One region of the Frederiksenia canicola genome, then DNA from elsewhere that is predicted to be linked to it. Evidence: riboswitches for the same ligand, from Rfam matches in the RefSeq annotation. Region 1 holds a riboswitch; the other holds the start of a gene.

Region 1 (5,314 bases):
GTCAGATGATGCAGTAATACCCACATATGGAGTCACACCTTGATTTAATGCTGCGGCATAAAGTGCGTTGGTCGCTTCAAAGTTCGCCACAGCTGGATATTCCAATGGTGCGAAATGTTGGCTTGCACCGTCTAAACGCACAGCCCCTGTGGTGACAAGCACATCGCCCACATTAATATGTGGCTGAATTGCTCCAGTAGTACCGATACGTAGGAATGAACGCACGCCAAGTTGGGCTAATTCTTCCACACAAATCGACACAGACGGACCGCCGATCCCTGTTGAACAAACCACAATTGGCTGACCATTTACATAGCCCAACCAAGAGGTAAATTCACGGGTTGAAACTAAAAATTCTGGATTTTCCATTTTCGCTGCGATACGTTCACTGCGAGCGGGATCGCCTGGAACGATCGCCACTTTTGCCCCTTTTAACATCGCTTTGGTTAAACCCAAGTGGAATACTTCTGACATAGTGTGCTCCTTATTATGCCTAGGACGAGTACCCTAGGTTAATGATAAATTCGCTCCGCTGGAGCGATATTCCGTTGAGCAATATCATTGCTCATTGATAACTAACCTAGGGGTAGCCCTAGGCAACTTGGATATCATTCTACCAACCAAACGGTCAGTTTCCCTAAAACTTTTGCAAATCCGAGTTGAAAAATGTGAACAAGATCAAAAGGAAACGTTTGCGTTCTCAGGTTGTGACACTACATAGGTAGATTTGCAAAAAATGTGACAGATCTGACCGCTTGTTGCCCTTCTCCCTAAGGCTTAATGTCTCGCAGAATCGGATTTTGCATTGAGATGAGCGTTTCGGTAGATTGGATTTCTTCAATCAACTGAATTTTAGTCGCCAGCACACGGTGCAGCTCTTCAATAGTGTGGGTCATCACTTTTAAGAAAATCGAATAGTTGCCCGTGGTGTAATAGGCTTCGACCACTTCATCAAACTCGCGTAATTTAGCAATCACTTTTTCGTAGTCTTTTGCACTTTTTAAAATAATGCCGATAAAGCAGCAAACATCATAACCCAGTTTACGTTCATTAATCCGTAATTTAGTGCCTTCAATAATCCCTGCTTGACGCATTTTTTCAACACGAACGTGAATCGTCCCCGGGCTCACCCCAAAATTTTTTGCCATTTCTGCGTAAGGGGTACGAGCGTCTTCGGTTAAAACGTGCAAAATTCGTTGGTCAAGCTGATCAATTTGAAAGGTCGGTTGATAATTTTTATGCATTTTTTGCTCCTTTTTTACCACCATTTGAATGTTTCTAAAAATATACCATATAAAATTAGACAAAATCTAACACCCAAAGAGTTTTTTTGAAGTAACATTGCATTTTTCCGATTTTACGTTAAATTGTGTTCATCATTTTATGACAAATTAGATGAATGAAGGCAAATTATGAAAAAATCATTTATTTTACAGCAACAAGAAATTAGCTTTGTTAAGAACACCTTTACCCAAAACTTAATCGAGCAGTTAGATATTATTGAAGTACAAGGCCCAATTTTGAGTGAAGTGGGTAACGGTATGCAAGACAACCTTTCTGGTATCGAAAAAGCGGTGCAAGTGAATGTCAAATGCATTCCAAATGCACGTTATGAAGTGGTTCACTCTCTGGCAAAATGGAAACGTCATACTCTGGCGCGTTTCCAATTTAAAGAAGGCGAGGGTTTATTCGTGCATATGAAAGCCCTGCGTCCAGATGAAGACTCGCTCGATCCAACGCACTCTGTCTTTGTGGATCAATGGGACTGGGAAAAAGTGATTCCAGCAGGACGTCGCAACTTTGAATACTTAAAAGAAACGGTACGTTCAATTTATCGTGCGATTCGTTTAACCGAACTGGCGGTAGAAGCCCGCTTTGATATTCCATCTATTTTGCCAAAACAAATTACCTTTGTTCACAGTGAAGACTTAGTTACACGCTATCCAAATATGACGGGCAAAGAGCGAGAGAATGCTATTTGTAAGGAATATGGTGCGGTATTCTTAATCGGTATTGGCGGCAAATTATCTGACGGCAAACCACACGACGGTCGAGCACCTGACTATGACGACTGGACAACGGAATCAGAAAACGGCTACAAAGGCTTAAACGGTGATATTTTAGTATGGAACGCCGAGCTCGGTACCGCATTTGAGCTTTCATCAATGGGGATTCGCGTAGATGAAAAAGCACTACGCTTACAAGTTTCTCTCACTGGCGACGAAGCTCGTTTAGAAATGGATTGGCACAAAGACTTATTAGCCGGTCGCCTACCGCTTTCTATCGGTGGCGGTATTGGTCAATCACGTTTAGCGATGCTTTTACTTCGTAAAAAACATATTGGTGAAGTGCAATCCAGCGTGTGGCCAAAAGCAATGTTAGAACAATTCGAGAACATTCTTTAATCATATACAAGCGGTGAGATCCTGCAAATATTTTGCAATTGGCACTCACCGCTTTATTTTTACCCTATTGTCAAAACGCAGACCAATTCGTCGCACAGCACTTACTGCAAGTTGAACAAAAAATCGCACAACCTATTGAAATCAAAGCGATTATGACGTCCCTTTCAGGCTGTAATCAAAATCATGTTGAGCAATGTAAAGTGATGGCATTCTTCACAGAGTGACACAACAAGCGGTCAGTTCCACCCCACATTTTGCAAAAAATCAGCGTAAAGTTACCGCTTGTAAATGTGAACTAGTTCACATTTTTGTCACAAACCTCCCACATTCCTATTGTTTTTCTCATCCAATGCTATAAACTTCTGCTCCATTTAGTCGGGGTGCTGCTTGGCAGCTGAGATGATACCCGTGAACCTGATACAGCTAATACTGACGTAGGAAACTAATTATGCAACTCTATTTCCCTTTCAATTTTTCGCCTTTTTCGTTATCTCGCCCCTATTTTCTGCACTAAACCGATCATTTTCGGGGGCAAAAATGTGTGTGCAGATCGCAAAGCTGACACTGTGTTTTAACGCAAAACCACTATTCCAGCAATTTGATTTTCAGTTAAATGCGGGGCAATGGACGGTGCTGCTCGGCAAATCGGGGATTGGTAAATCCACCTTGCTACGTGCGATTGCTGGCTTAGAAGACGATGCCATTCAGGCGGGCAACATCGTACGACAGGGCAACATCGCCTATATGGCACAGCAAGACTCACTGTTTCCTTGGCTATCCGTGCTGGATAACGTCCAACTTGCCCATCATCTCAAGGGCACGAAAAATACCGAAACCACCGCCCACGCCAAGCGGTTACTTTCTGCAGTAAAAATGCAATCCCATGCTGACAAAGCCTGCTACCAACTGTCAGGCGGGCAACGACAACGTGTGGCATTGGCTCGGGTATTAATGCAACAAGCAGATATTGTGCTGATGGACGAACCTTTTTCTGCACTCGATGCCGTTACCCGCCGTCAGTTGCAAGATCTCGCCTGTGAACTATTGCGAGAAAAAACGGTGTTGTTGATTACGCACGATCCGCAAGAAGCCATCCGCTTAGGTGATCAGATCGTTATTTTGCAATCTCAACCCGCCACCCTTTCTGAACCCATTATTCCACAAGGGAAGGCTCCACGGGAGCTTGGCGATCAAGCGTTATGGCAATTGCAAGAAAAATTGTTATCCGCATTGCTTGAGGGGGACGAATGAGTTTGCGAGCGTTGTTCAAATCCGCCTTATTGAGCCTAATGCTACTCGCCTTATGGCAAGCGGTTGTCAGCCTGTTTGCCTTGCCACACTATTTACTGCCACCACCCGCGAACGTTTTCGCCCAATTCGGCTCCCACGCCGAAATGCTGTGGTCGCACACCCAAATCACCCTGCTTGAAATTTTTTTAGGGCTAACGCTCGGTTTCGCCCTAGGGCTAAGTTCCGCTCTGCTGCTTGCCCTCTCGCCACGGCTTGCCAATTTATTGCTGCCGCTATTGGTAATTTCCCAAGCGATTCCCGTCTTCGCCATTGCTCCACTGCTCGTACTGTGGTTCGGCTATGGTCTAGCATCGAAAATTGCCATGACGATTTTAATCATCTATTTCCCTGTGACCGCCGCCTGCTATGACGGCCTACGCAACACACCAAAACCGTGGTTGGAATTGGCAAAAACGATGCAAATCTCACCGCTTGCAATGCTATTTCGAGTTCGCTTGCCTGCCGCCTTGCCGTCTTTGGCATCTGGGCTACGCATTGCGGTTTCCGTCGCCCCTATCGGGGCTGTGGTGGGCGAATGGGTTGGTTCATCGCAAGGCTTGGGATACTTAATGCTACACGCCAACGCCCGAATGCAAGTGGATTTAATGTTCTCTGCCTTGCTGATTTTGCTGGTGATTGCCTTACTACTCTACTTCAGCGTGGATTATGGACTACGCAAAGCGGTGCCGTGGGTGGGGAAAGTTGGATGAATGTTCGGTAACAAATTCTGCCCCCGCTTGCGGGGGAAGTACCGCCGAAGGCGGGGTAGGGGGTAAGCAAGCGGCCAGATTTTTGCAAAATTTTGCAAATTCCCCCCTTCGGTTTCGCTACGCTCAACCACTTCCCCCGCAAGCGGGGGCAGAATATAACTTAAGGAGATACCATGTCCATCACACAAACACTGATTAAAAATGCCCAGCCATACTGGGAAAACTACATTGAACATCCCTTTGTGCAACAGCTTGAAAATGGCACCTTGCCCTTAATGAATTTTCAACATTACTTAAAACAGGATTACCTCTATCTATTGCATTACAACCGAGCTTTTGCTTTGGCAATTTACAAGGCGGATAACTTCACTCAAATGGAAATCGCACATCAGTCAGTAGCCGCCTTGTTGCACGAAATTCAGTTACATATCGGCTTTTGCAAAGAATGGGGTATTGATGAAAAAACCTTGCTCGCTACGCCTGAGTCGGCGGCGTGTGTTGCCTATACCCGCTATGTGTTGGATTGCGGAATGGTGGGCGGTTTACCTGAACTCTATGCGGCGATTGCCCCCTGTGCGATTGGCTATGCCGAAATTGGGCGGAATTTGGCGACCCGCGGTCGCAGTCCTGCCGAGAACCCGTATCAAGTTTGGATTGAGATGTACGCCTCCGCAGAATTTCAACACGCCACCCAAGCTCTTGCCGACAATTTAGATTTGCTCTGCCAAGGGCTTGATGAAGCACGCCTTGCCAAAATTCAACAGATTTTCAACACCGCCACTCGAATGGAAGTGGCATTTTGGCAAATGGGATTAGATTTAAGTTAATAAAGGAGACCAAAAATGAAAACACTGACCGCACTTTTGAGTGCCGCCATGCTCTGTTTCAGCACCCCAGCCACTGCCAAAG
Region 2 (5,314 bases), 400 kb from region 1:
ATTTCTTCACCGTCTTTTACCACGCCAGAACGACGAATGTCTAAACGCACAGACGCATAGAATTTCAATGCATTACCGCCAGTTGTAGTTTCTGGGTTGCCAAACATCACACCGATTTTCATCCGAATTTGGTTGATGAAGACCACCAAGCAGTTAGTATTTTTCACATTCCCCGTTAATTTACGCAAGGCTTGCGACATTAAACGAGCTTGTAAACCCATATGTGAATCCCCCATTTCACCTTCAATTTCGGCTTTTGGTGTTAAGGCGGCAACAGAGTCCACGATAATGACATCAACAGCCCCCGAGCGTACTAATGCATCGCAAATTTCAAGGGCTTGTTCGCCATGGTCTGGCTGTGAAATCAATAACCTATCGGTATCAACGCCCAATTTTCGGGCATAAACAGGATCTAATGCGTGTTCCGCATCAATAAAAGCACAGGTTTTGCCGATTTTTTGAGCTTCAGCGATAAGTGATAACGTTAACGTCGTTTTACCCGATGACTCTGGTCCGAAGATTTCGACAATACGCCCCATCGGTAAACCACCGATCCCAAGGGCTAAGTCTAAACCAATTGACCCCGTTGAAACGGCTTCAATATCAAGATCTTGCGTTGCACCTAAGGTCATAATAGAACCTTTACCGAACTGTTTTTCAATTTGAGCAAGTGCTGCGGCTAAGGCTTTTTCTTTACTTTCTGGATCAGTATGTTTAGTAACGGTTGAGACTGATGATTTTTTTTCTGCCATAAAATAATCCTTGTATTTGATTTAACAGTCATAAAGTTTGTTGCATTATACTGTTTGAATATACAGTTTCAAGTTTTTTTTCAAATTTTTCGATCTGTATCGCAAACCTAACGTAAAACACTTGACGAATCGATCGAAACCGCTCGCTCTGGCTCAAAGGGATTTAATGCATTAATAACCATAATTTTCTCATAACCAAACAAATCATCTATATGAATTGGCATAAGTTCCACTTTCTGCTGATCTAATAAATAGGTTAATTGCGTGCCCTTTAATAAATAATGCTGCGGGCTATACCATTTTTCATTCTTTAAAAAGAGTAAATTTCCAATAGTACAATCACTCACAAAACCATTATTGATAATAATCACTTCATCAATTTGCAAATCTTTAGCAAAATCTAACCGCTTGCGATCGCTATATTTGAATTGATAATCTAAATCTTCTGTATAAACACATTGAAAACGTGTCATTTTTCGTGGTGTATAAGCATAGAATTTAATATCAAATGCTATGGCTGAATAATCAATGCGGCAGCGAAAAAAGCCTGATTTAAACGCAGTTGGAATGGTTATTTTGGTTAAATCTAAAATTGTTTCCGATTTAAAAAAATGTTCAAACGCCAAATTGACACGTTGTTGATGGTAATTCAAACGCTGGAATTGACCATCAATGACGGCTAAGGTTTCAAACAAGGGAAATTGGCACATAAACTTTCTCTAATATTTCATTATATTCTTCGTTTAAATCACTTAATGATGTAATACCACCACCACTACGAAAAATAAGTTGGTTATTTTTTTGTTCAATATAACGAATTGCCACCGCGCTATCTAAATTTTCGCCATCAAAATAACCAAAAATACCTGTGTAATAGCCTCGTTCTTGCTGCTCTGCCTGGCGAATAATTTCAACGGTTTTCACTTTCGGTGCTCCGCTAATTGAACCTGCTGGCAATAATTTTGCCAATATTGTGCCGATTTCCGCTTGCCAATTTTCTGACAATTCCCCACAAATTTCGGAGCTCGTTTGATAAATCGCACCACGGTGGGTTTGCACTTTTTCTAAATAGCGATATTTACGAACCTGAATATTATTAGCGACTAACGCCAAATCATTACGAATTAAATCGACAATGGTATTATGTTCGGTAAATTCTTTTTCTGAATGAATTAACTTTTCAACGGCATTTTCTTCTTTTGCATTCATTGTACCTTTCATTGGATAAGAATAGATTTTATTCTGTTCGATCCGCACAAAACATTCAGGCGAGAAACAGACAAACTGATTTTCTAATCGCAATTTATATTTAGCTTTGCTGGCGAGAAAAATCTGTTTTAGATCGTAATTGGAAGCGATTTTTGTTTGACAAGTTAAGTTTAATAAATAGCTATTTCCTGCTTGAATCTGCTCTTTTACTAATTCAAAACTTTGTCGGTAATCTTGAAAATCCGTGGGGGTAATGTTTAATTCAAATTGTGGAAAATGAGTTACATTTTCTGCCCAATTCGTTATTGATGGAAATGCAAAAAAGATCCCATTTTCAACTGCTTGATCTAACGGGTAAATTTGCGGTTTTTTTTGTTCAAAATCTATTAAAAAAAAGAAAGGCTGTTTGCGTTCACCGAATAAATTGGCTTGTTGAATAAAATACTGCATTGGCTATCAATAAAAGCGAAGAATGGCAACATTATAGCAATTTTTGCGAAGTAAGAATGGCGTTTTAGGGAATTGATTTGATAGTTCTTCCCCAACGAAGTGGGGAAGATGTCAATACAAGCGGTTATTTACTCACTGCTTTTTGCCAAGTGGCTAACCATTGCTTCACGGTGTCGGTGCTTGGCTGGGTAAAATTTGTCGCAGGATAGGTTGGTAATGTCTTGAATAATGGATCTGCTTGGCTGCTAACTACAGGCTTCATCACGTTGTGGAATGAGATGATTTTTTGTGCTTCTGGCTGTTGTAAGAAAGCTAAAAATTGTTTAGCTAATTGTGGCTGCTTGCTGGCTTTGGTGATCGCTGCAACTTCCACTTGGACTAAATGCCCTTCAGCAAAATTTGCTGCCACATAGTTTTCATCTTTTTCGTGCCATTGGTGATAAAGTGGTGAAGTCGCATAGCTGAGTACTAAATCCGACTCGCCTTTTAAAAACGCCCCGTAGGTTTCTGACCAACCTTTACCCACGGTCACTGTATGCTTGGCGAGGCTTTGCCACGCTTGTTCAGCGTTATCGCCATAAACACTATTTACCCAAAACAGTAAGCCACGCCCAACAGTACTTGTGCGAGGGTCTTGATAAATTACTTTGAGATCTTGACGTTCAACCAATTCTTTGAGGCTTTTTGGTGGATTCGCCACTTTTTGTTTGTGGTAAATAAAAGCATATTCGCCAAAGTCAAAAGGAACGAAAGTTTTATCTGTCCAGTTAAGATCTAACCCTTTGTTTTCTAACCCGCTTTCCGCAAATAGTCCTGATTTTTCCGCTTCTGGCATCACAAAGTTATCAATGCCTAACATCACATCCGCTTTGGTTTTATTGCCTTCCAGACGGATACGATTGAACATTGTTACGCCATCTTCAAATGGCATAAATTTCAGGTCGCAGCCACATTGTTGTTCAAAAATCGGCTCTAGTTTTGGACCAGCCCCCCAGTCGGAAGTAAAAGAATCGTAAGTGTAAACCGTTAAAGTTGGTTGGTTTGCCAACACTGAAAAAGAAAGGGCAAGGGAAGAAAGGGCAAAAAGAGGTTTAAGTTTCATTGAAATTTCCTTCTAAATAATTGAAATAGAAGGATTTAAAACTGGAAAATACGGCTGTTCCTGTCTCAAATCCCTACGCTGATATTAGTCAGATCAGGTTCTATGGGTATTTCTCAGCTTCTGCATTACAAAGCACCCCAATGAGAACGGGCGGATTATACCGCCCGATTTAGGCTTTCAGCAAGCGGTCAGTTCCGCTCAATTTTTTGCAAATTGCACAGCTGCTCAAGGCTTGGAGCATAATAGTAGCTGCCCGTTACCGCTTTGGTAAAGCCAAGCAAGCGATCAGTTTTGCCGTCTAATTCGCCAAACATACTTAACAACTGTTTGTCTATATTGTGCAAGCGTTTTGAGAATGCCAAGAAATACAAGCCGTGTTCACCACTGGCTAAGCCGTATGGCAAACTATGGCGTAAAATTTTTAGCCCCTTACCATCTTCTTTCAGATCCACTCGCCCAACGTGTGATTGTGGCGGTACATCATCTAATTCTACGCTATCTACTTTGGTTCGACCGATTACTTGCTCTTGGCGATCAACCGACATCTTGTGCCATTTATCTAAATGATGCACATAACGTTGGCTTAATACATAGCTACCACCAGCATCTTCACCTTCGTCAATCAACGCAATTTCACGCAGTTTTTCATCGGTTTTTGGATTCTCAGTACCATCAATAAAGCCTGTAAAGTCCCGCTCTTCCACCCAACGAAAACCGTGAATTTCTTCAACCACTTGAATGCACTCTTTGAGTTGCTCAACAAGCATCAATGCTACGCTGAAATTGACATCTGGACGATTTGATTGAATATGCACTAACAAATCCCGTTGCGTTGCTGGAGCAAATTCCCGTTCAGCTTTGCCAAGCGGTTGGAAATCGTGCAATTCCGCTGCGGATTGCGCACTTGCTAACTGCTGCCAAAGCTTTGTGCCAAAGGCAATAGTAAGCCCAAGAGGCTCGTTTTCAAATTGTGCTTGAATTTGTTTAAATTGTTGATGAACATGTTGAATTTTTGAACGCAAAGATTCCGTATCGGATACCATTGCTTCAATAAAAATACCCGCTTTACGATGGGTTAAGGTCATGCCACTTTGTGGGGTTGCCATTGTATTCTCCAAATTATGCTTCTGTTGATTGCGACTGAGTATTCTCTTCGCCTTTTTCTAATTTTACCATTGCCCCTTGGATTGTTTGTTGCACTTCAAGGGAAATCAAACCACGCAGTAGTTCTTCTGTTTCTTGCACTTTAGCAACCACGGCATTGCCCTCTTCATCAAAATACCCTTGTTCTTTAAGTGTGTTACTAAAAGTTGAAAATAAGGCTTTATCGAAGAATTCAGGGGCATTGATGCCATGCAACACCGATAAACGTTGAGCAATTGAACGGCTCTCTTTTTCCAGTTCATTGCGGCTGATTTCAGGTTGTTCAATTAAAATGCTTAAGCTAATGTAGTAACGTTGCAACACTTCTCTCACACCAGCAGAATGTAGCTGTAAAGTACGAATTCGATGACGGTTAATCATCAACATTTCACTTTCATTCTTAATCAGTTGCTGGCGAGTGAACTCCTGCAAAATGGCTTCCACTTGGTTACGCACATCGTTTTGATCAAAATGCAAAAACAATTCTGCTTGTAAGAAAGGGTAAATGCGATTGATACTTTGAATAATGAGATCTTTTGAAATTGCCTCGTGGTGCAACACAATACTTGCTACCAACGACGGCAGCACAAACAAATGTTGAATGTTATTGCGATAGTAAGTCATCAAGACCGCCGATTGACGATCTAAACGAATAATT

Evidence for each region. A riboswitch is a leader RNA that binds a small molecule or an ion and turns the genes downstream of it on or off. The one in region 1 is predicted to bind thiamine pyrophosphate.
Region 2: another riboswitch for thiamine pyrophosphate. It lies ahead of thiB (thiamine ABC transporter substrate binding subunit); the one in region 1 lies ahead of A4G17_RS03150 (ABC transporter ATP-binding protein).

Annotation. Positions count from the first base shown of each region.
Region 1 covers NZ_CP015029.1:629,335-634,648, reverse strand. The annotation lists gene udp (uridine phosphorylase) at 1-474, opposite strand, end outside; gene asnC (transcriptional regulator AsnC) at 771-1,244, opposite strand; gene asnA (aspartate--ammonia ligase) at 1,413-2,405, shown strand; gene A4G17_RS03155 (MerR family transcriptional regulator) at 2,444-2,629, shown strand; TPP riboswitch at 2,772-2,863, shown strand; gene A4G17_RS03150 (ABC transporter ATP-binding protein) at 2,943-3,656, shown strand; gene A4G17_RS03145 (ABC transporter permease) at 3,653-4,405, shown strand; gene tenA (thiaminase II) at 4,579-5,232, shown strand; gene A4G17_RS03135 (ABC transporter substrate-binding protein) at 5,248-5,314, shown strand, end outside.
Region 2 covers NZ_CP015029.1:1,027,061-1,032,374, reverse strand. The annotation lists gene recA (recombinase RecA) at 1-752, opposite strand, end outside; gene A4G17_RS05045 (aminotransferase class IV family protein) at 860-1,462, opposite strand; gene A4G17_RS05040 (aminodeoxychorismate synthase component I) at 1,440-2,411, opposite strand; gene thiB (thiamine ABC transporter substrate binding subunit) at 2,536-3,513, opposite strand; TPP riboswitch at 3,566-3,663, opposite strand; gene A4G17_RS05030 (Dyp-type peroxidase) at 3,702-4,619, opposite strand; gene plsB (glycerol-3-phosphate 1-O-acyltransferase PlsB) at 4,633-5,314, opposite strand, start outside.